2 regions of the Vibrio chaetopteri genome follow, and region 2 is predicted to be linked to the other one. Evidence: predicted binding sites of a transcription regulator. Region 2 holds the regulator's gene; the other holds the start of a gene.
What was found. Region 2 encodes CRP, which controls carbon source genes, mostly activating them, when cyclic AMP is high. Its sites were predicted from a motif close to TGTGANNNNNNTCACA; they were not measured.
Positions count from the first base shown of each region.

Region 1: a site for CRP is predicted at 3,010-3,025, ahead of PG915_RS13375 (NupC/NupG family nucleoside CNT transporter). Genes of this name have one in related genera too.

Region 1 is NZ_CP115920.1:2,940,983-2,951,909, reverse strand. It holds gene PG915_RS13395 (ABC transporter ATP-binding protein) at 1-643, opposite strand, end outside; gene PG915_RS13390 (BMP family lipoprotein) at 757-1,752, opposite strand; gene PG915_RS13385 (DUF5363 family protein) at 2,077-2,202, shown strand; gene PG915_RS13380 (TatD family hydrolase) at 2,192-2,965, shown strand; gene PG915_RS13375 (NupC/NupG family nucleoside CNT transporter) at 3,171-4,436, shown strand; gene deoC (deoxyribose-phosphate aldolase) at 4,895-5,671, shown strand; gene deoA (thymidine phosphorylase) at 5,922-7,256, shown strand; gene PG915_RS13360 (phosphopentomutase) at 7,273-8,493, shown strand; gene deoD (purine-nucleoside phosphorylase) at 8,578-9,297, shown strand; gene PG915_RS13350 (YtjB family periplasmic protein) at 9,367-9,969, opposite strand; gene serB (phosphoserine phosphatase) at 10,077-10,927, shown strand, end outside.
Region 2 is NZ_CP115920.1:531,359-542,285, forward strand. It holds gene astD (succinylglutamate-semialdehyde dehydrogenase) at 1-860, shown strand, start outside; gene PG915_RS02400 (DUF1338 domain-containing protein) at 871-1,662, shown strand; gene crp (cAMP-activated global transcriptional regulator CRP) at 1,929-2,561, opposite strand; gene PG915_RS02410 (phosphoribulokinase) at 2,804-3,673, opposite strand; gene PG915_RS02415 (YheU family protein) at 3,801-4,013, opposite strand; gene PG915_RS02420 (hydrolase) at 4,087-5,064, opposite strand; gene PG915_RS02425 (PLP-dependent aminotransferase family protein) at 5,061-6,449, opposite strand; gene PG915_RS02430 (LysE family translocator) at 6,578-7,174, shown strand; gene PG915_RS02435 (TIGR02444 family protein) at 7,164-7,643, opposite strand; gene PG915_RS02440 (ABC transporter ATP-binding protein) at 7,640-9,562, opposite strand; gene kefG (glutathione-regulated potassium-efflux system ancillary protein KefG) at 9,863-10,477, shown strand; gene kefB (glutathione-regulated potassium-efflux system protein KefB) at 10,461-10,927, shown strand, end outside.

The DNA.
Region 1 (10,927 bases), 1.1 Mb from region 2:
AGATGTTATCGGTGATCGCCAATACTTCACGCAGCTTGTGCGTGATGATCATAATAGTGGTACCTTGCTGACGCAGTTTGTCGAGGATCTTAAATAAGTGATCCGCTTCTTGAGGAGTAAGCACGCCGGTTGGCTCATCGAGGATCAAGATCTTTGCTCCGCGATAGAGCGCTTTTAAGATTTCCACTCGCTGCTGAAGACCTACCGGAAGCTCGCCAACAATGGCGTCTAAAGGGACTTCCAAACCATAATCTTCGGCCAGTGCTTTGAGTTTCTTCTTAGCCTTGCCAAGACTCTCTTGTAGCTTCCATCCATCTTCAGCGCCGAGAACAATGTTCTCGAGTACGGTAAAAGTTTCCACCAACATAAAGTGTTGGTGCACCATGCCGATGCCTGCCTTGATGGCTTCTTGAGAGTTCGCTGGCTTGTAACGTTCGCCATTGACGGTCATCTCGCCTGCATCTGCGTGGTAAAAACCGTAAATAATACTCATAAGAGTGGACTTGCCTGCACCATTTTCACCAATGATGCCGTGAATCGTGCCTTGCGGAACTTTGAGGTCGATAGTTTTGTTGGCGTGCACCGCGCCAAATCGCTTATCGATCTGCTTGAGTTCGATGGCAATAGGTTGTCCATGTGTCACTAGATACTGCCTTATAATTATACGCCGCTGCTTGAGGGCAACGGCGTTGTTATGGTTGCCTAGGTTATTGATAAAAATACCAATCCTAGGCCTTCATTCTGAATGAGAAGTCGTTAGATGTTACATGTGTTGTCAGACATGTAGTCGTGAACGGCGATTTTGCCTGATACGATGTCAGCTTTAAGACCATCTAGGTAAGTCTTCATTTCTGGTGTGATCAGATCTTTGTTGTAGTCATCGTATGCCCACTCAACCGCACCTTCTTTAAGACCTAGTACCTTGATGCCAGCTTCCCAATTGCCTTGCTCTGCATCTTCCCATGTGTTGTAAGCGGCAACGCCTACTTTCTTAACCATTGAAGTCAGCATAGTGCCTGGTTGTAGGTGGTTTTGGTTTGAGTCAACACCGATAGCGAAGTTGCCCGCATCTTTCGCTGCTTGGTAAACACCCATACCTGTGCCGCCAGCTGCTGCGTAAATAACGTCAGCGCCTTTAGAGAACTGTGATTTCGCAAGCTCAGAGCCTTTTGCTGGGTCAGCAAATGCTGCTGGCGTAGAGCCAGTCATGTTTTGGAAGGTTTCGATTTGTGGGTTTGCGTATTTCGCACCTTGGCGGTAGCCACACTCGAACTTACGAATCAATGGGATATCCATACCACCAACGAAGCCTACTTTATCTGTCTTAGACGCTTTAGCGGCAAGCGCACCCACTAGGAATGAACCTTCGTGCTCTTTAAAGACGATAGATTGAACGTTTGGCTTGTCGACTACCATATCGATGATAGTGAATTGAATGTCTGGGAATTCAGTCGCGACTTTTTCAACAGCAGATGCCATGTTAAAGCCGACCGCCACGATTGGAGTGAAACCACGGCTTGCTAGACGGCGTAGGCCTTGCTCGCGCTGTGCTTCATTCTGTGGTTCAAATTCACGTACTTTGATGCCTTTGTCTGCATTGAAAACTTTAACACCGTTTTGGAATACAGCTTCGTTAAACGATTTGTCGAATTTACCGGCTGTATCGTAAACCACTGCTGGTTTTGCTGCGAATGCACCAAAAGAAGTTACTGCCACTGCAAGTGCAGACATTTTTAGAATAGTTTTTTTCACGATCAATTCCCTTATAGTGTCGAATGATGGGGCATCATTGACGTTTCGATAGGCTAGGCGATGTCCAAATTACTCGTGCCTAGAAAGTAGTCGTTTGTAAATATATGAACAGTCATGCTGATAGCAAACCGTTCAGTTTACAAACAATGTGCGACATTTTATCGTTTGCGTGTGCAAAAAAAACGCCTTGCATGGCAGCATTGAGGTGTAAGTCACAACTTAGTGACAAAACACTAACTATTACAGCTATTCTTTGTATATCGAAGCGCAACATCTTGTTATTGCAATCGATTACAATGTTTTTAGATGAAGGAGCGGAGCATCATGTTGAAGTTGTTCAAGAGATGGCTTGCTAGATATGATCAATGGTGTGAGTCACTTGGTTTAACACCAGAAAATAGGCGCAGTTGTGTGCCATACAAGAAAGAGCCGCAAGACGATGATAGATAGTCACTGTCATTTAGATTTACTTGCACAGCAAAAAGATTTGCAGCAAGTGCTCAGCGATGCGAAACAGCAAGGGGTCGAGAAAATCATTGTCCCTGCTATTAATGAAAGTAACTGGGCAGCCGTTCAAATACTTAGTGAGCAGAATGAAGACATCTATTACGCACTCGGCTTTCATCCACAGTTTCTCGATGGGTTGAGTGAACACAGTCTGGATAATTTGGCCTCAAGGGTTGTCTCTTCAGTGCCTGAAAAGTGTGTCGCTATTGGTGAATGCGGTCTGGATTTCTACCATGGCCGGGAAAATGAAACGCTGCAAAAACAGTATCTCAACGCTCAGATTGATATTGCTAACCAGAGCCAATTGCCGATTTTACTCCATTGTCGAAAAGCGCATCAGGATTTGGTGGCGTTATTAAAACGCAATCCTCCTAAATATAGTGGTGTGGTTCATGGATTTAGCGGTAGCGTTCAACAGGCAATGGATTTCATCAAATTGGGGTTAAAAATCGGTGTTGGCGGTGTGATCACGTATCCAAGAGCGAAGAAAACACGCGCTACTATCGCCGCGATTCCGTTGGAAAGTTTGTTAATAGAAACGGATGCCCCTGATATGCCATTAAGTGGTTATCAAGGGCTTCCTAACGAACCCAAAATGGTAAACATGGTGCTAACGTCTTTAATTGAGCTGCGAAATGAATCTGGGCAAACGGTTGCCTCACAGTTATCAAATAATGGCAAATTGACGTTTAGATTTTGTGACTAAAAATGCGTTAATTTGTGAATTCGAAATCGTTTGCACTTGCTTTTTGTGATCTAGGTCGCAAACTTTAGTGTATCCCCCATGTGTTCAGGACGAAAGTGTGAGGGGGGTACTACTTTCTTTTCTGTGGGTTTGTATAATCGCCCCCGCTTTTGAGCTTCAAATTTTGTTACACGCCAAATTATTAATTATAAGGAAGTCATAAACTATGAGCCTGTTTATGAGCCTGGTTGGTATGGTCGCACTTATTGCAATCGCAGTACTGCTTTCTGACAACCGCAAAGCTATTAATATCAGAACCGTGGCTGGCGCATTCGCTATCCAATTTGCACTAGGTGCATTCGTTCTTTACGTTCCATGGGGACAAGAAGTACTACGCAGCTTCTCTGACGCTGTATCTAACGTTATCAACTACGGTAATGACGGTACGTCATTCCTATTTGGTGGCCTAGTATCAGGTAAAATGTTTGAAGTATTCGGCGGCGGCGGTTTCATCTTCGCTTTCCGTGTACTACCTACACTAATCTTCTTCTCTGCGCTTATTTCTGTACTTTACTACCTAGGTGTTATGCAGTGGGTTATCAAGATTCTTGGTGGCGGCCTGCAAAAAGCACTAGGTACTTCTCGTGCGGAATCTATGTCAGCAGCAGCTAACATTTTCGTAGGTCAAACAGAAGCACCTCTAGTGGTACGTCCTTTCGTACCTAAGATGACGCAATCTGAACTATTCGCAGTAATGTGTGGTGGTCTAGCTTCTATCGCTGGTGGTGTACTAGCAGGTTACGCATCAATGGGTGTGCCAATCGAGTACCTAGTTGCAGCATCATTCATGGCAGCACCAGGTGGTCTTCTGTTTGCTAAAATCATCAAGCCAGAAACTGAAGAGCCAGTTGATCAGCTACATGACATGAGTGCAGAAGGCGAAGACAAGCCAGCTAACGTTATCGACGCAGCAGCGGGCGGTGCATCAGCAGGTCTTCAACTAGCACTTAACGTAGGTGCAATGCTAATCGCATTCATCGGCCTTATCGCACTAGTTAACGGTATGCTTGGTGGCATCGGTGGCTGGGTTGGTATGCCTGAACTACGTCTAGAAATGATTCTAGGTTGGTTGTTCTCGCCACTAGCATTCCTACTAGGTGTGCCATGGTCTGAAGCGACTATCGCGGGTGAGTTCATCGGTATGAAGACCGTTGCGAACGAATTCGTAGCATACTCTCAGTTTGCCCCTTACCTAAGCGAAGCAGCGCCAGTTGTTCTTTCTGAGAAAACTAAGGCAATCATCTCATTCGCTCTATGTGGTTTTGCGAACCTATCTTCTATCGCAATCCTACTAGGTGGTCTGGGTAGCCTTGCGCCTAAGCGTCGCGGTGATATCGCTCGCATGGGTGTGAAAGCAGTAATCGCTGGTACGCTATCTAACCTGATGGCTGCAACGATTGCAGGCTTCTGTCTAACTCTAGCTGGCATGTAATTGCTCGCGTTAGGTTAAACAGTATATAGACGCCATTATAAATCGCCCCGTAGCAAGAGATTGCTGCGGGGCTTTTTTTGGTTTTTGGGGACCAGAAAACCTCAATAGTCCTTTTGGGATAAGGGATGAATGATGGACAACGGAACTTTTTTTGAGATACAAACCGTTTGCGTTTTAATCAGTACTACCGTTTTAGATATCGCTCCTATACTGTATAGGCTACTCAGTAACTCGTGATGTTTTTTCTTTATTGCAGACTCATGGGTTATACAGCCAGAGCCAGTTCTCACCCAGATAGGAATCAGGTGATCTTAACGAGCAGGTACTGTGCGGTGACAAGGATAGCAATTGGTAAGGCAGTGAGTTTGCCCTACCGAGTCTTCAAGGAACCAAGTCCGTTCATTTATTGCTGACGTGTTTGTCAGATAATTAATTGAATATATTGACCGGAGATAGAAATGAGCGATTTAAAATCAGCAGCTCTACGTGCACTTAAACTTATGGATCTAACCACGCTAAATGACGACGACACAAACGAAAAAGTGATCGCACTGTGTCACGACGCGAAAACCGCTGTGGGTAACACAGCAGCGATCTGTATTTACCCTCGCTTTATTCCTATTGCTAAGAAAACCCTTCGCGAACAAGGTACGCCAGAAGTACGTATCGCGACGGTAACGAACTTCCCACACGGCAACGATGACATCGAAATTGCTGTAGCAGAAACCAAAGCAGCAGTTGCTTACGGCGCAGACGAAGTAGACGTAGTATTCCCATACCGCGCACTTATCGCTGGCAACGAAGAAGTGGGTTTTGAGCTAGTGAAACAGTGTAAAGAAGCGTGTGGCGACATTCTTCTGAAAGTGATCATCGAAACCGGCGAGCTAAAAGAAGAAGCTCTGATCAAGAAAGCATCAGAAATCTGTATCAAAGCAGGCGCTGACTTCATCAAAACCTCAACAGGTAAAGTGCCAGTTAACGCAACGCCAGAATATGCTCGCATGATGCTAGAAGTTATCCGCGATATGGGCGTAGCAAAGACAGTTGGTTTCAAACCTGCTGGCGGCGTACGTACTGCAGAAGATGCAGCAGCGTACCTAGCAATGGCAGACGACATCTTAGGCGCAGACTGGGCAGACAACATGCACTACCGCTTTGGTGCATCAAGCCTACTGACCAACCTACTGAATACATTAGAAGTAACTGACGAGACGGCGGATCCTAGCGCTTACTAAGTTACTTTGCGGGAGTGTAGGTCGTTGGTTCTGCGCTTTCACCCCCTCTAGCTCCCCCTTATTAAGGGGGAGAACCACTGCTCGTTACTGACGTAACGTTGCACTTTTTTATAAGGCGATGCGAAAGCGAACCAGTGGTTCCTCCCCTTAATAAGGGGAGGCTAGGAGGGGTAAAATCCACCACTCCCAAATCCCGCAACTTCTACCCTACACTTATTCTGTACTTCAGCACTTCGCTGTGGAGGCTCTAATGTATTTACCACAAGAAATTATTCGTAAAAAACGCGACGGTCATGAACTGAGCGCGGAAGAGATCAACTTCTTCATTCAAGGCGTTGCGAAAGACACGGTATCAGAAGGTCAAATTGCAGCATTTGCGATGACCATCTTCTTCAATGAAATGACCATGCCAGAGCGTATTGCACTGACTTGTGCCATGCGTGACTCTGGCATGGTTATCGACTGGAGCCATATGAATTTTGGCGGGCCGATTGTCGATAAGCATTCAACCGGTGGTGTTGGTGATGTGACGTCGCTAATGCTTGGCCCAATGATTGCCGCTTGCGGTGGCTTTGTCCCTATGATTTCTGGTCGTGGCCTTGGCCACACAGGTGGTACGCTGGATAAACTGGAATCTATTCCGGGTTACAACATTACGCCGACCAATGATGTGTTTGGTGAAGTGACCAAAGATGCTGGTGTTGCGATTATTGGTCAGACTGGCGATCTTGCGCCAGCAGACAAGCGTGTTTACGCAACTCGTGATATCACCGCAACAGTGGATAATATTTCGCTAATCACAGCGTCAATCTTGTCGAAGAAGCTAGCCGCAGGCCTAGAATCTCTGGTTATGGATGTCAAAGTGGGCTCGGGCGCTTTCATGCCAACCTATGAAGCATCGGAAGAGCTGGCGAATTCTATTGTTGCTGTTGCTAATGGTGCGGGTACTAAGACGACGGCTATCCTGACCGATATGAACCAGGTACTCGCATCGTCTGCGGGTAATGCTGTTGAAGTGCGGGAAGCAGTGCAGTTCCTAACGGGTGAATACCGTAACTCACGCTTGTACGTAGTGACCATGGCGCTATGTAGTGAGATGTTGGTACTGGCTAAGCTTGCAGAAGATACAGAGCAAGCAGAAGCTTTGCTTAACGAGGTACTCGATAACGGCAAAGCGGCTGAGTGTTTTGGCAAAATGGTGAAAGGTCTTGGTGGCCCAGCTGATTTTGTTGAAAACTACGACAACTACCTAGAAAAAGCAGAAATCATTAAGCCGGTGTTTGCAGATGCCGAAGGCATCGTTTCTGCTATGGATACGCGCGCAATCGGCATGGCAGTAGTAGGTATGGGCGGTGGTCGCCGCGTAGCTACTGATGCTATCGATTACGCGGTCGGTTTCGACCAATTCATTAGGCTTGGCGAAACGGCAAACCAAGACAAGCCACTCGCGATGATTCATGCTCGCAGTGAAGCTCAGTGGCAAGAGGCGGCAAGTGCGCTGAAAGCGGCGATTACTGTCTCAGATGAACCTTATACAGAAACGCCTTGTGTATACCGCCATATTCGTGCGGAAGACCTAGCATAAGGACGGAGAGAAAGTTATGAAACGTGCATTTATTTTAGTGTTAGATTCTTTTGGCATTGGCGCTACCGCGGATGCGGACAAATTTGGTGATGTCGGCTCAGACACAATGGGTCACATTGCAGAGCAGTGTGCGAAAGGTCTGGCTGACAACGATCAGCGCAGCGGCGAATTGAAGCTTCCAAATCTTTCTAAACTAGGCTTAGCGATGGCTCATAAAGAGTCAACCGGTAAGCTTGCTCTTGGTCTTCGCGACGACGTTGAGATCATCGGTGCTTACGGTCACGCGGCTGAGCTATCTTCTGGTAAAGATACTCCGTCAGGTCACTGGGAAATTGCCGGTGTTCCAGTTCTGTTTGACTGGGGCTACTTCACTGACAAGCAAAACAGCTTCCCGAAAGAGCTGACTGACCGCATTCTTGATCGCGCGGGCCTTGATGGCTTCCTAGGTAACTGCCACGCATCAGGCACGCAAGTGCTGGATGACCTAGGTGAAGAGCATATGAAGACAGGGCAACCTATCTTCTACACCTCTGCAGACTCGGTATTCCAAATCGCGTGTCATGAAGAGACTTTCGGTCTTGACCGCCTACTAGAGCTTTGCCAAATTGCCCGAGAAGAGCTAGAGGATTACAACATTGGCCGCGTGATTGCGCGCCCATTTATCGGTGCGGGTAAAGGCCAATTTGAGCGCACGGGTAACCGTCGCGACCTGTCTGTTGAGCCGCCAGCGCCAACAGTGCTGACTAAGCTTGTTGAAGAGAAGCAGGGCGAAGTGGTCTCTATCGGTAAGATTGCCGATATCTACGCCAATTGCGGTATCACTCAAAAAGTGAAAGCAACCGGTATTCCTGCGCTTTTCGAAGCAACGAAAGAGCAAATCCAAAAAGCAGGTGATAACACCATCGTTTTCACTAACTTTGTCGACTTTGATTCCGCATACGGCCACCGCCGTGATGTGGCAGGTTATGCTGCAGCGCTTGAGTACTTTGACTCACGCATCCATGAAGTCATTGAACTGATGCAAGAAGACGATGTGCTGATTCTAACAGCGGACCACGGCTGCGATCCAACATGGCAGGGTACTGACCATACTCGTGAGCATATCCCGGTTATTGTCTACGGCCAAAAAGTACCAGCAGGTTCTTTGGGTCTTCGTGACAGCTTTGCTGATATTGGTCAAAGCCTTGCAAGCTACTTTGGTACATCCTCAATGGATTACGGGAAGAACTTCCTATAATTAACAGTGGCTGAGTACCTTAGGTGCTTAGCCGTATCTTGCTCCAACCCTAAAATTTACACGAACAACATAAAGGAAAAAATAATGGCAACTCCTCACATTAATGCGGAAATGGGTGATTTTGCTGACGTAGTATTGATGCCGGGTGACCCACTACGTGCAAAATACATCGCGGATACCTTCTTAGATGACGCTGTACAAGTGTGTGATGTTCGTAATATGTACGGTTACACAGGCACTTACAAAGGTCGTCGTATCTCAGTAATGGGCCACGGCATGGGTATCCCTTCGTGCTCAATCTACGTGACTGAACTTATCAAAGACTTTGGTGTGAAAAAAATCATCCGTGTGGGCAGCTGTGGTGCGGTAAGCGAAGACATTAAAGTACGCGACGTTGTTATCGGCATGGGCGCATGTACTGACTCGAAAGTGAACCGTATTCGCTTCAAGAACCATGACTTTGCAGCAATCGCTGACTACAAAATGGTGAAAAACGCGGAAGAAGCAGCAAAAGCACGCGGTATCGACGTAAAAGTGGGTAACCTGTTCTCAGCAGAGCTGTTCTACACGCCAGATCCAGAAATGTTCGACGTGATGGACAAATACGGCATTGTTGGTGTGGAAATGGAAGCGGCAGGCATCTACGGTGTTGCTGCAGAGTATGGCGCGAAAGCTCTGGCTATCTGTACCGTTTCAGACCACATTAAAACGGGTGAGCAAACCACATCTGATGAGCGTGCAACGACGTTCAACGAAATGATGGAAATTGCACTGGATTCCGTTCTTCTGGGTGACGCTGAGTAATTTAGTGTTCCTTCTGAATAGAAAAAGCCTCGCGAATGCGAGGCTTTTTTAGTTTTGACTACTATTTTGTTAAGGCTGCTTAAGCAATAGGTTTTCGCCTTTATTCTTTGGCTGCTTGCGAAGCAGCACCATCAGCAATAGTCCACATAAGAAACTCATTAAGATCATCATGTACATAAAGCGATCACTCTTGCGGTAGTGATGATCAGAGATAGCGGTCACTTTACCGGTCTCAAAGGTAATGCGCACGAAGCCAATAATGGTGTTGTCGTTAATGATCGGTTCGACGAGCTGCTGGCGGCCGATACTCGCAGTAGACAGCGGGGTATCGAGTCCCAACACGTCACGAACCGTCTTTGCTGCATCACTGGCTGCAACTTTGACCCCTTCTGAATCATAGACGGTCGCATCAAGTACTAGGCGCTCGCTAGCAAGTTGGTTGGTCAAGGCTCCAAGTCGCTCTTGATCTTGGTCGATCAGCATCTGTCTTGCCGATTGCGAGGCTTGAGAAATCAGAACTTTGGAGAGAACTTCGAGCTGATTGGCTTGAATACGCTCGTTGCCTTTACTGATCAGCACACTATTGGTGGTGATAAAAAACACCATGGCACCAATCAGACAAAGCGCGACTAAGCGTAAAAAGTTTCTAAACGAAAACAGTGAACCATCCATAAAAGTGCAAAAGTACTAAGAAATGACGAATTGGTTCATATTGATGCTTGCACAACTAAATTGCAATAGGTAACGTTTTGGGAGCACATTTAAAGGAAGGATTAGCCATGGATGCTATTAAGCCGCTTGCAATCAGTAAGCGTATTCCACTTAAACAACGATTCCCAGAGACGCTTCTCGCTCATTCTTTAGAGCGACGTACAGCAACATGGATTGTGTACGCACAGTACCTGTCGACAGACATGTTCAACGATTTGGACTTTTACGTTGGAGAAACCACTCGCATTTTAGATATTTGGCAAGTCGGTCGTTATGAGGTTGCGCTAATGGAGGGCAACTTAACTGCTGAGCATAGCCAAATATTGGATGAATTGAATGTCGATTACGCACGCTTGTGCGACGTACCTGATCTCAACAAGCCAGGCGTTATTGTGCTGGATATGGATTCTACCGCGATTCAAATCGAGTGTATTGACGAGATCGCGATACTTGCTGGCGTTGGTGAGCAAGTCTCTGAGGTGACAGAGCGCGCGATGCAGGGGGAGTTGGACTTTGAGCAAAGCTTACGTCAACGTGTCGCCGCGCTAAAAGGCGCCGATGAGTCAATTTTGGCCGAGGTTCGTGAGTCACTGCCATTGATGCCAGAGCTTCAAGAGATGATCAAAACGCTGCAAAGCTATGGCTGGAAGACGGCGATTGCCTCTGGTGGTTTTACTTACTTTTCGGATCATCTCAAAGAGATGTTGAACTTGGATTTTGCTCAGTCTAATACACTAGCAATCAAAGAAGGCAAGCTATTAGGTGAAGTCGTGGGTGATGTGGTATCGGCTCAAACCAAAGCGGACATCTTGCTAGATCTCGCCGAAGAGTATGATGTTGAAGCACATAACACTATCGCCGTAGGGGATGGTGCCAATGACTTAGTAATGATGGGCGCAGCAGGACTTGGCATCGCTTA
Region 2 (10,927 bases):
GTAAAGAGACGGGTATCGCTCTTGCTGATTCGAAAGGCATTGATGGCGTGCTGTTTACTGGTAGCGCCAACACAGGGCATATCCTGCATCGTCAATTTGCTGGTCAGCCTGGCAAGATGCTGGCGCTCGAGATGGGCGGTAACAATCCGCTTGTCGTCAGTGAAGCGTTTGGTGATGTTGATGCGGCGGTGTACACCATTTTGCAATCGGCCTACATCAGTGCTGGACAGCGTTGTACCTGCGCACGACGCCTTTATGTGCCATTTGGTGAAAAAGGTGATCAACTAGTAGAAAGCCTAGTGTCTGCTATTAATAAGATCCGTATCGATGAGCCGTTTGCACAGCCTGCGCCATTTATGGGCCCGCAGATCTCAGAGCAGGCCGCTGACCATATTATTGCAGCGCAAGCTGAGTTGGTGAAGCTAGGCGGTAAGAGCCTAGTAGAAGCAAAACGCTTGAAAGCCGCCTTCGTGACGCCAGCACTGTTAGATGCCACTGATATCGATGAGCTTCCTGATGAAGAGTACTTTGGGCCGCTGCTACAACTGGTGCGCTACGAAACTCTTGAACAAGCGGTAGAGCTGTCCAACGATACCCGATTTGGTTTGTCGGCAGGGCTTATCTCAGAGCGTGATGAGGAGTGGCAATATTTCACAGACCACATTCGAGCAGGCATTGTAAACCGCAACCGTCAGCTTACAGGAGCCAGTGGTGATGCGCCGTTTGGCGGTCCGGGCGCGTCTGGCAACCTTCGTCCAAGTGCGTTTTATGCAGCAGATTACTGCGCTTACCCTATGGCATCAATGGAGGGCGATAACACCGTTCTTCCTGCGACTTTAAGCCCTGGCATCGAACTATAAGGAGCGTGCTATGACTGTTGACGCGCTATTTGGCCACTTGTGGCAAGACTATATCACTCGCCTGTGCCCATCGGCACATAAGGTGCACGACTTGCTTAGAGAAGATGAGTCGCTTATCAATGACCATATTGCGCTGCGAACCTTTAATGTCGCGCCACTGGGTATCGACACAATAGCTAAGCCGTTTCTAGATCTTGGTTACGAGGTCAGTGGCCATTACGACTTTGAAGCCAAAAAGCTGACTGCGATACACCTAGAACATAGCGATGCTTTGCTTCCTAAGGTGTTTATCAGCGAGTTGCGAGTAGAAGAGTGCTCTCAATCGCTTCAAGATATCGTGGCTAAGTTAGTGGCACAGGTGGACAGCGCCAAGCTTTCCTCTGCTGAGTTCTTATATGGTGGCCGTTTGTGGGACTTAAGCTATCAAGACTTACAAATGTTGGCACAAGAAAGTGAGTATGCCTCATGGCTTGCTGCTCACGGTTATGGCGCCAATCACTTCACGGTGAGCGTGAATCAGCTTGACTGCTTTGCCGAAGTAGTTGAGGTCAATCAGCACCTTCGTGATGCTGGGTTTGCGATTAATGAATCGGGCGGGGAAGTGAAAGGCTCACCAGAGGTGCTGCTAGAGCAATCCTCGACCATGGCAGACAAAGTGTCCGTGGCATTTACTGATGGTGATCAGTTGATTCCAGGTGGCTTCTATGAGTTTGCTAAACGTTACCAGCTAGCCGATGGCAGTTACTACCAAGGCTTTGTCGCGGCATCTGCGGACAAAATCTTTGAGAGTACGCATCAGTAACGATAAACCCTACAGCGCCGTCATTGCACTGGCCAGGCCTCTACGCAGAGATGACGGAGGAACAACAGCTCACGTCATTCCTGCGTAGGCAGGAATCTACTTGAGCTTGGGACGCGCTAAAAGAAGACCCCCTGCCTGCGTAGGGGTGACGACTATTTGGGGTTAGGGTGATATCTCAAGGCTCGTCATTCCTGCGCAGGGGTGACGATAAATTTGAAACAAAAAAAGCCACCCGAGGGTGGCTTTTTAAATCTTGTTACGTGCTCTTAGCGAGTACCGTAAACCACGATTGTCTTACCGTGGGCAGAAATTAGGTTCTGCTCTTCTAGCATCTTAAGAATACGACCTACTGTTTCGCGAGAACAACCAACGATTTGGCCAATCTCTTGACGAGTGATCTTGATTTGCATGCCGTCTGGATGAGTCATTGCATCAGGTTGTTTCGCTAGGTTAAGTAGCGTCTGTGCAATACGACCCGTTACGTCTAGGAATGCTAGGTCACCTACTTTTTGGCTAGTCACTTGTAGACGACTTGCCATCTGAGCAGATAAGCGCATTAGAATGTCTGGGTTAACTTGGATAAGCTGACGGAACTTCTTGAATGAGATTTCCGCAACTTCACAAGGTGATTTTGCTCGTACCCATGCCGTACGTTCTTGGTCCTCTTCGAACAAGCCAAGTTCACCGATGAAGTCACCTTGGTTTAGGTAAGACAAGATCATCTCTTTGCCTTCTTCATCTTTAATCAGTACCGCTACAGAGCCTTTGACGATGTAGTAAAGCGTTTCTGCTTTCTCGCCCGCATGAATAAGCGTGCTCTTTGATGGGTACTTGTGAATGTGGCAGTGTGAAAGGAACCACTCTAACGTTGGGTCGGTTTGAGGTTTACCTAGAACCATATATCTTACTTCCTCTGCAGGGTATGCTTGCTGCTTTCCATATTTGTTAGCAAGCCCGTTGGTTAAGACCTACTAGCATAAAAGCACTTTGAAGATGGCGCAAGCGATCTTCTATTTCCTAGAAATAGTATCCTTTTTTGCGCCGCTTTTCTTGATTTTAATCGTGTCAAAAGCGTATTTATCTATACAAAACTGTGCACATGATCACGATACAAAAAACAGGCTGATTTGGCTCACATTTCCTAACCTATTTTTCCCGTTTCTATAAGTTGCTGAAGTATTGGTCTGACGATTAGCTCCATCGCAAAACTCATCTTACCGCCCGGCACTACGATGGTGTTGTGACGTGACATGAACGAACCATCAATCATCGCTAGTAAGTACGGGAAGTCGACATTCTTGATACCACGTAAGCGAATCACCACAAAACTCTCATCCAAACTCGGAATGCCTTTCGCATTGAGCGGGTTTGAAGTGTCCACGGTTGGGACGCGCTGGAAGTTAATGTGTGTGCGTGAAAATTGCGGTGTAATGTAGCTTAAGTAGTCGTCCATCGAGCGAACAATTGAGTCAGTAACCGCTTCTCGAGAGTGACCACGATCGCGGGTGTCTCGTACGAATTTTTGGATCCACTCGAGGTTAACGATAGGCACCATGCCGATAAGCAGGTCAACGTGCTGCGCAGCATTGACATCGCCATCTACAACGCCGCCGTGTAGGCCTTCATAAAACAGCACATCGCTATTCTCTGGCAGGTCTTGCCATGGAGTGAAGGTGCCTGGCATTTGATTATAAGGCACGGCCTCATCGAAGGTGTGTAGGTAGCGGCGGAACTGGCCAGTACCATTTTGCCCATAGTTGCGAAAAAACTCTTCAAGCGCAGGGAAGTCGTTCGCTTGGGGGCCAAAGTAGCTGATGTGTTTACCTTGATCTTTGGCTTTGCGGATCTCGATGTCCATCTCTGGGCGAGTAAAACGGTGAAAGCTATCACCTTCAATAAATGCAGGCTTGACGCTCATCATGTTGAACATCTTGCGAAATGCTTCTGACGTTGTGGTGGTTCCAGCTCCAGAGGAGCCCGTTACAGCAATGATCGGGTGTTTTGCTGACATGACACTTCCTGTGTATTTGTAATTGTCGTTATAAATTTGCTAACTCACATAAGGAGTTAGACCTTGTAGGCCAATTTCAGTTCAATAGCCTTTCAATATAGCAGCTACTTGCGCAGCTACCGAAAAATTACAGCGAGCGACGCGATTTAATGTCGACGGTTTCGTGCAGTTCAGAGAAAACGATGACGGCCTCACCGCTTTCGAGCTGGCTACGAACATGGCGAACTTTATCATCTAGCGATATTTCCGACTCACCATAGTCGGTGCCTTCGCGCAGCACGAACTCTTTAATAAGGTTATCTAGCGTGTCTGCGTCAATCTGTTGCCATGGGATGATCATAAATACCTCTCAATTCTATGACCGCAGGATTATAGCACTGCTGATTCACAAAGGGATCTATCGCTGTTTTTGGCTAGTCAATAAAGTGTCGGTAGTAGCTTGGTAAGCTCTCTTCTAACCAAAAGCGCGGGCGTCGCAAACTACCCGTCATAAAGCCGACATGACCACCTCGATCAAGCAGTTGGTAATTGATATGGCTTGGAAGACTAAAAGTTGGAATGACCTCGTGTGTCATAAAGGGGTCATCCTTGGCATGAATAAACTGAGTCGGTACGGTGATTTCTCTTAGGCGAGGTAGCCCAGAGCAGCGCTGATAGTAGTCGTCGGCATTTTTAAATCCATGCAGCGGAGCAGTGATCAAATCATCGAACTCGTAAAGCTTTTTCATGTTCTTAATGCGCTCTTCGGTCAGTCCGAGGACTTCGCTTAGCAGATGAAGTTTGTTGAGCGCATTCTTTTTCATCGAACTGAGCAGGTAAGAGCGATAGACCTTAGAGAAGCCTTGTTCAATACGTCTAGCACACGCTGCCAAGTCGAGTGGCGCAGAGATGACGGTTGCGCCATCGAGCTTAGTATCATCGCCGTAGTGAGCGAGATAGTTGGTGAGCATATTGCCGCCAAGGGAAATGCCTACGGCAACCTTTCTACTATTTGGGTAACGATGATCCAAAAGCTCAATGAACTGTCTCGCATCACCAATCTCACCGGAATGATAAGCTCTGGCAAGTCGGTTCGGGTTTGGCCCACAGCCGCGAAAGTGCATCATGACCGACAGCCAGCCCTGCTTAGCAAATGCGTGCATTAGCCCGTTGGCATAAGGGCTGTGAAAGCAGCCTTCTAAGCCATGAAATAGAACAAACACAGGTTTGTTTTGGGCACTTTGTCTATGGGGATCTTCACTCCACGCGAGCTCGACAAAGTCGCCATCTGGGGTATCCAGGGTTTCCCATATCGGCTCAAATAACGCTTTGCGTCGTACAAAGCGTGGGATCAGCGTCTGGACGTGTGGATTGGCTAGCCCTTTGGCGGCGATAAAGTGTTTGCTGCTCATAACGTAAATTCACTTACGGGATTGGATTGCAATAGTGCTTTTAGAGTATCTACGCCTAATTGTAGCTGCTCGATCGTTTGTGGCGAGCTCAGCGATAGACGTACCGCAGGCGCTACCGAGCCACCAGGAGGTGCAAACAGCTCGCCCGATTTGACGACAACCCCTTGCTCTGAGGCTCTACTAACAAACTCACTCAGCCGCCAGTGCTCAGGTAGGGTTAGCCAAACGTGAAAGCCGCCTTGTTGATAACGAAGGTCAAACTCGCCTAGCGTGTCTACCGCGATGGCAATACGCTTTTTCATTTCGCTGTGGATGATAGTGAGGTTTCGCTCTGCATCACCAGAGAGCAGCATTTCACAGGTTAGGGCAGTGAGTAGAGGGCTTATCATCCAGCTGTGGTTTTGCAGTGTCATCACCAGATGTTGATGAAGCTTTTCCGGGGCGCTCATATAGCCCACCCGTAGACCGGGTGCGAGACATTTCGAGAAAGCACCAATATGGATAACGCGCTCAGGCGCGAAGTTAACCATGGGAGCCGGGGCTTTTTCTATCAGCAGGCCGTTGATCTCATCTTCAATCACGTAGACATCATAAGACTCACAGATGCGCAAGATATCGCGGCGGCGCTCTTCAGACATAATGGCAGTGGTAGGGTTTTGCAGCGTTGGCGTTAAGTAGATAAATCGCGGCGAGTAGCGCTGGCAGCATACCTCCAACGATTCTGGCGTTATGCCAAATTCATCCATGTCCACGCCTTTGAGCGTCAATTGATTCTGACGTGCCAAACTAATCACACCCGGGTAGGTGTACTTTTCGACCAAGACGGTATCGCCCGCACGAGTGAAGGTGTCGAGTACCATCTGAATCGCATGCTGCGCGCCTGAACTAAATAGCATCCTATGTGCGGGAAGTTTGATGCCTTTATTATTGAGCCAATTGGCGACTATGGTTCGGTGAGCATCCAGTCCGGCGGGGGGGTGATAGAGCATCAATTGGTTGAGGTGCGAGTTCGAGCTTGAGATGCGCTGCATAGCTTGTTTTAGCATATCGCTTCTGTCGAGCAGAGGCGGAATATTATAACCAAAGTTCATTTCACCTTGCGCCACCGTGCTTTGCTCGAATACCCAGCTGGGTTTATTGGTATCAGAGACATAGGTGCCAGCACCGACTTTTGCTTCCACCAAGCCCCTTCGTTCTACTTCCGCATAGGCTCGGGTAATCGTTCCTACCGTGACACCGAGCTTATCTGCAAGCCAACGGTGAGTGGGTAGTTTACTGTTTGCTTTGAGAGCGCCATCTTCGATCATTGTGGCGATCTGATCAGCGATCTGTTTGTAGATCGGCGCTGGATCTTGCTTGAATACTGTAATCGTCTCGATTGTCATGGTGACAATAAACCCTTTGCGTCTGCTGTATGGCTTTGTTAGGGTTATTTTGTGCTCGAATTAACAATAAATCAACGTATTTATGGAAATTGTATCGATACAATTTTTATCATAGAGGGAGAAAAGGGATGGATTGGTCATTTTTGCTATCAGTGGCATTGTTTGCCGTGGTCATGACGGGGACACCGGGTCCTAACAATGTCATGTTAACTGCGTCGGGTGCTAACTTTGGCTATGTTAGATCGATCCCGCACTTTGTTGGGATTGGTCTCGGTCTGATCAGCTTGATCTTATTGAATGGCGCAGGTCTCGGCGTGATCTTCCAGACTTACCCGATGGTTCAGGAAGTTCTTAAATGGCTGGGTAGCGCGTATTTGCTGTATTTGGCTTGGCGAATTCTGACCGCAGGGATCAATAAGGGAGAATCTGATAGTAAAGCCAAACCTATGACCTGCTTTGAAGCCATGACATTTCAATACTTGAATCCAAAAGCTTGGGTGATGTCGGTAACCGCCGTGAGTTCATTTGCATTGAGCGGTGACTACTATTGGTGGTCGCTGGTGGGGATCTCGGTGATCTTTTTGCTTGTTCAGATACAAACGTCGTCGGTATGGGTGGGGTTTGGCACCTTTATCCGCCGCTGGCTGGCAACACCTACTGCATGGCGCCGCTTTAACTCCAGTATGGCGCTGCTTACTGCATCATGTGTGGTGTTTATTTGGTAGCGAGTTCGCTGACTGGCTTGGAGAAAATAAGCCCGAGGTGCTCAGCGCCAAGTTGGCGACAGTAGCCGAGTACAAGTGCCTCATCCTGTTTGGGGCTGAGCGTTAACGCATTAATGCAATCAACAAGGTCGGATTGCTGTTGCTTCTCAAGGCTGAGTTCAAACTCAAGTGCTTCACGATATAAACTATCAACCACACTGTGCTTGAGCTGACGGCGAATATCGCGAAATTGATGTAGCAGTTTTTCAGTGCGACCGAGGCAGGATTGGACGTGATGCCAATCCTCGGCGTTGAAGCGAAGTGCCTGTTCGTCTAGGCACTTCAGTAGCAACAGCAAATTGACGTTGCCGTGGTAGTGATTTTGCAGATTTAAGCACGCCTCTTTTACCTCTCGCACCCCGTAGTACTGCAGGCTGAACTGCCATAGGTGCTCTAGAGTGAGATTTGAAGATGCGTGCTCGCGGGTCATGATTGATTGAATTCCTGTTCCATCTGCTCAAGAACTTCTTGCTGCACCATCCAGTCCATTTCGACTTCTTCAAGTTCGGATTTGCTGGAGGCTTGTTTGGCAAGTACTTCATTAAGTTTAGCTTTATTTTCCGCATCATACAGAGAAGTATCAGACAATTGCTCCTCTGCCTCAGCGATGAGGGCGGATAACTTATCCATTTTTTCCTCAAGCTTTGTCAGTGTTTTGCGAATTGGCGCGGTTTGCTTACGAAACTCGGCGTCTTTGCGTTTTTGCTCTTTCTTAGCGGCTGCACTGTTATTTGAGGCTTTATCTGGCTCATTGGCTTGAGCCTCTTTACGCTCAATTTTTTGCTGCTCTGTCAGCCACTTATAGTAGTCAACGAGGTCGCCATTAAATGGCGCTACCTGACGATCGTGGACTAGGTATAGGTCATCGGTGGTCGCGCGCAGTAAGTAGCGATCGTGGCTGACGATGACCATGGCACCTTCAAAGGTTTGCAGAGCCAGTGTTAGTGCTTGGCGCATATCCAGATCAAGGTGGTTGGTCGGTTCATCGAGTAGTAATAGGTTTGGTTTTTCCCATACAACAAGCGCTAATACCAGTCTGGCTTTTTCACCACCGGAGAACGGCGCGACTTTTTCAAGCGCTTTGTCACCTTGGAAACCAAAGCTTCCCAAGTAATCACGAAGCTGCTGCTCGGTGTGCTGCGGCGCGATCTGCATCATATGTTGCAGCGGCGTCTCTTCTGGGTGCAGGGTTTCCAGTTGGTGCTGAGCAAAGTAACCAATTTTAACGCCTTGAGAGTAATTAAGATCGCCCTCTTTAGCGCCAAGCTCGCCTGACAGCAGTTTGATCAGCGTGGATTTACCTGCGCCATTACGACCTAAAAGACCAATTCGGCTACCTGGAACCAGGTTTAGACGGATCTTTTCAAGAATGATGTTGTCATCGTAACCCGCCGAAACCTCATCCATCATGATGATTGGATTTGGCAGTGCCGCAGGCTCTCTGAATTCGAAGCTAAATGGATTATCAAACTGAGCTGGCAGCACTTTTTCCATGCGTTCCAGCGCTTTGATACGGCTTTGCGCTTGGCGTGCTTTCGATGCTTTATAGCGGAAGCGGTCAATGTACTTCTGCATATGCGACATCTGCTTTTGCTGCTTCTGGTATTGAGCTTGTTGCAAGATGAGTTTTTGCGCGCGCTGTTCTTCAAACGAGGAGTAGTTGCCCGTGTACTCGTTTAGCAGTTGATTCTCGATATGGATAATGCGGCCAACGATTGGATCGAGAAAATCTCGGTCGTGCGAGATCAAGACAAGTGTACCTGGGTAGCTTTGTAGCCAGCGTTCAAGCCACATTACGGCATCTAAGTCCAAGTGGTTGGTTGGTTCGTCGAGCAGCAGTAGATCTGAGCGGCACAATAGCGCCTGCGCTAGGTTAAGGCGCATACGCCAACCACCCGAGAATTGAGTCAGATTCCAGGTCATCTGCTCTTGGCTAAAACCCAGACCGTCGAGAAGCTCTGCGGCGCGAGCACGGATGCTGTAACCGCCAATGACTTCGATTTTGCCATGCAGTTCAGCAACCAGAGTACCGTTGTCTTGTTGCTCTGCGTCAACAAGCTTTTGTTCAAGTGCGCGATACTCTCGATCGCCATCAATCACGTATTCAATAGCGGTGCGCTCTAGTGCTGGGGTTTCCTGTGCGACCCAAGCGAGCTCCCAATGGGATGGCTGACTAAATGAGCCTGCATCAATGGAGAGTTCGTCTTTGAGCAGCGCAAACAGGGTGGATTTACCACAACCGTTTTTGCCGACTAGACCCACTTTGTCACCAGGGTGAATGGTGGCAGAGGCTTGGTCGAGCAGTGGTTTACCGCCGCGAAGCAATTGAATATCAGAGAAGGTGATCATAAGGAAACAACTAGCTAGTGATTGAAATTTCGACCCACGAATACTATGAGGAAAGCAGCGAAATGTCGATCATTATCCCTTGGGAGAAGGCATAAATAGCAAGGCAATCAGGGGCAAACTAACCTGCACGAACGATGAAGTTTGGTATATGATGGAACAAACTGATAACAAAAACAGAATGATTTCAATAACAATCATCACTGTCTACCCTTAAAGATTAGGGTAAAGAAGAGTGACTGACTCTCGCTGTTGTTAGAGAGCAGTTTACGAAGTCGTAAGTATGGAGATGGTTTTCAAGGAATGACGTCAGAATTACAACACTTAAACCAATCCCCAAAAGTTCTGGTGATCTATGCGCACCCAGAGCCACAAAACTCTATCGCCAATCAGGTGATGCTCAAGAAAATCCAATCATTGGATAACGTCACCTTGCGTGATTTGTATGCCCTGTATCCTGATTTCTTTATTGACGTCAATGCTGAGCATCAGATGCTACTTGAACACGATGTGATTGTGTTTCAGCACCCACTTTATATGTATTCCTGCCCATCGCTGCTCAAAGAGTGGATTGACCGAGTGCTGGGCAAAGGCTTTGCGTTTGGTGATGATTGTGCCTTGGAAGGCAAATATTGGCGCAGCGTGATTACCACAGGCGGTAAAGAATCGGCCTTTAGCCAGTCTGGCTATAACAAGTACCCACTTGAGCAGATATTGCAGCCGTTTGAGCTCAGTGCAGCCTTGTGCAAAATGCACTGGATGGAGCCTTTGGTTCTCTACTGGTCACGCCGTGTGGATGATATGGATCGCTATCAGCATGCCGAGCTCTACAGGCAGTGGTTGATGCATCCCTTTGATGAGTCATTGATGATGTCGTCGCTTACGGCAAAGGGGGCAGCTGATGGCAATGGAGAATGATTTCTTACAGAGTGGTGTGATATTTCTCTCTGCGGCAGTGGTGGCTGTGCCGATTGCTCAGCGCTTGGGCCTAGGAAGTGTGCTTGGCTATTTGTTGGCGGGCGTAGCGATTGGCCCTTGGGGACTGGGTCTTATTAGTGATGTCGACGAGATCCTTCATTTCTCCGAGTTTGGCGTGGTGCTGCTACTGTTTTTAATAGGTCTTGAGCTAAACCCCAAGAAGCTTTGGCAAATGCGGGTACCAATACTTGGTCTCGGTGGGGCACAGGTATTAGTGACGACTTTGGTGTTATCGGCCATCGCCTCACTGTTTGGTCTGACTTGGCAGACCAGCTTGGCGATAGGGATGGCTTTAGCACTCTCCTCTACCGCGATTGCATTGCGAGTGATAGAAGAGCAAGGATTAGCGGGCGGAGAAACAGGGCAATCAGGTTTTGCAGTGTTGCTGTT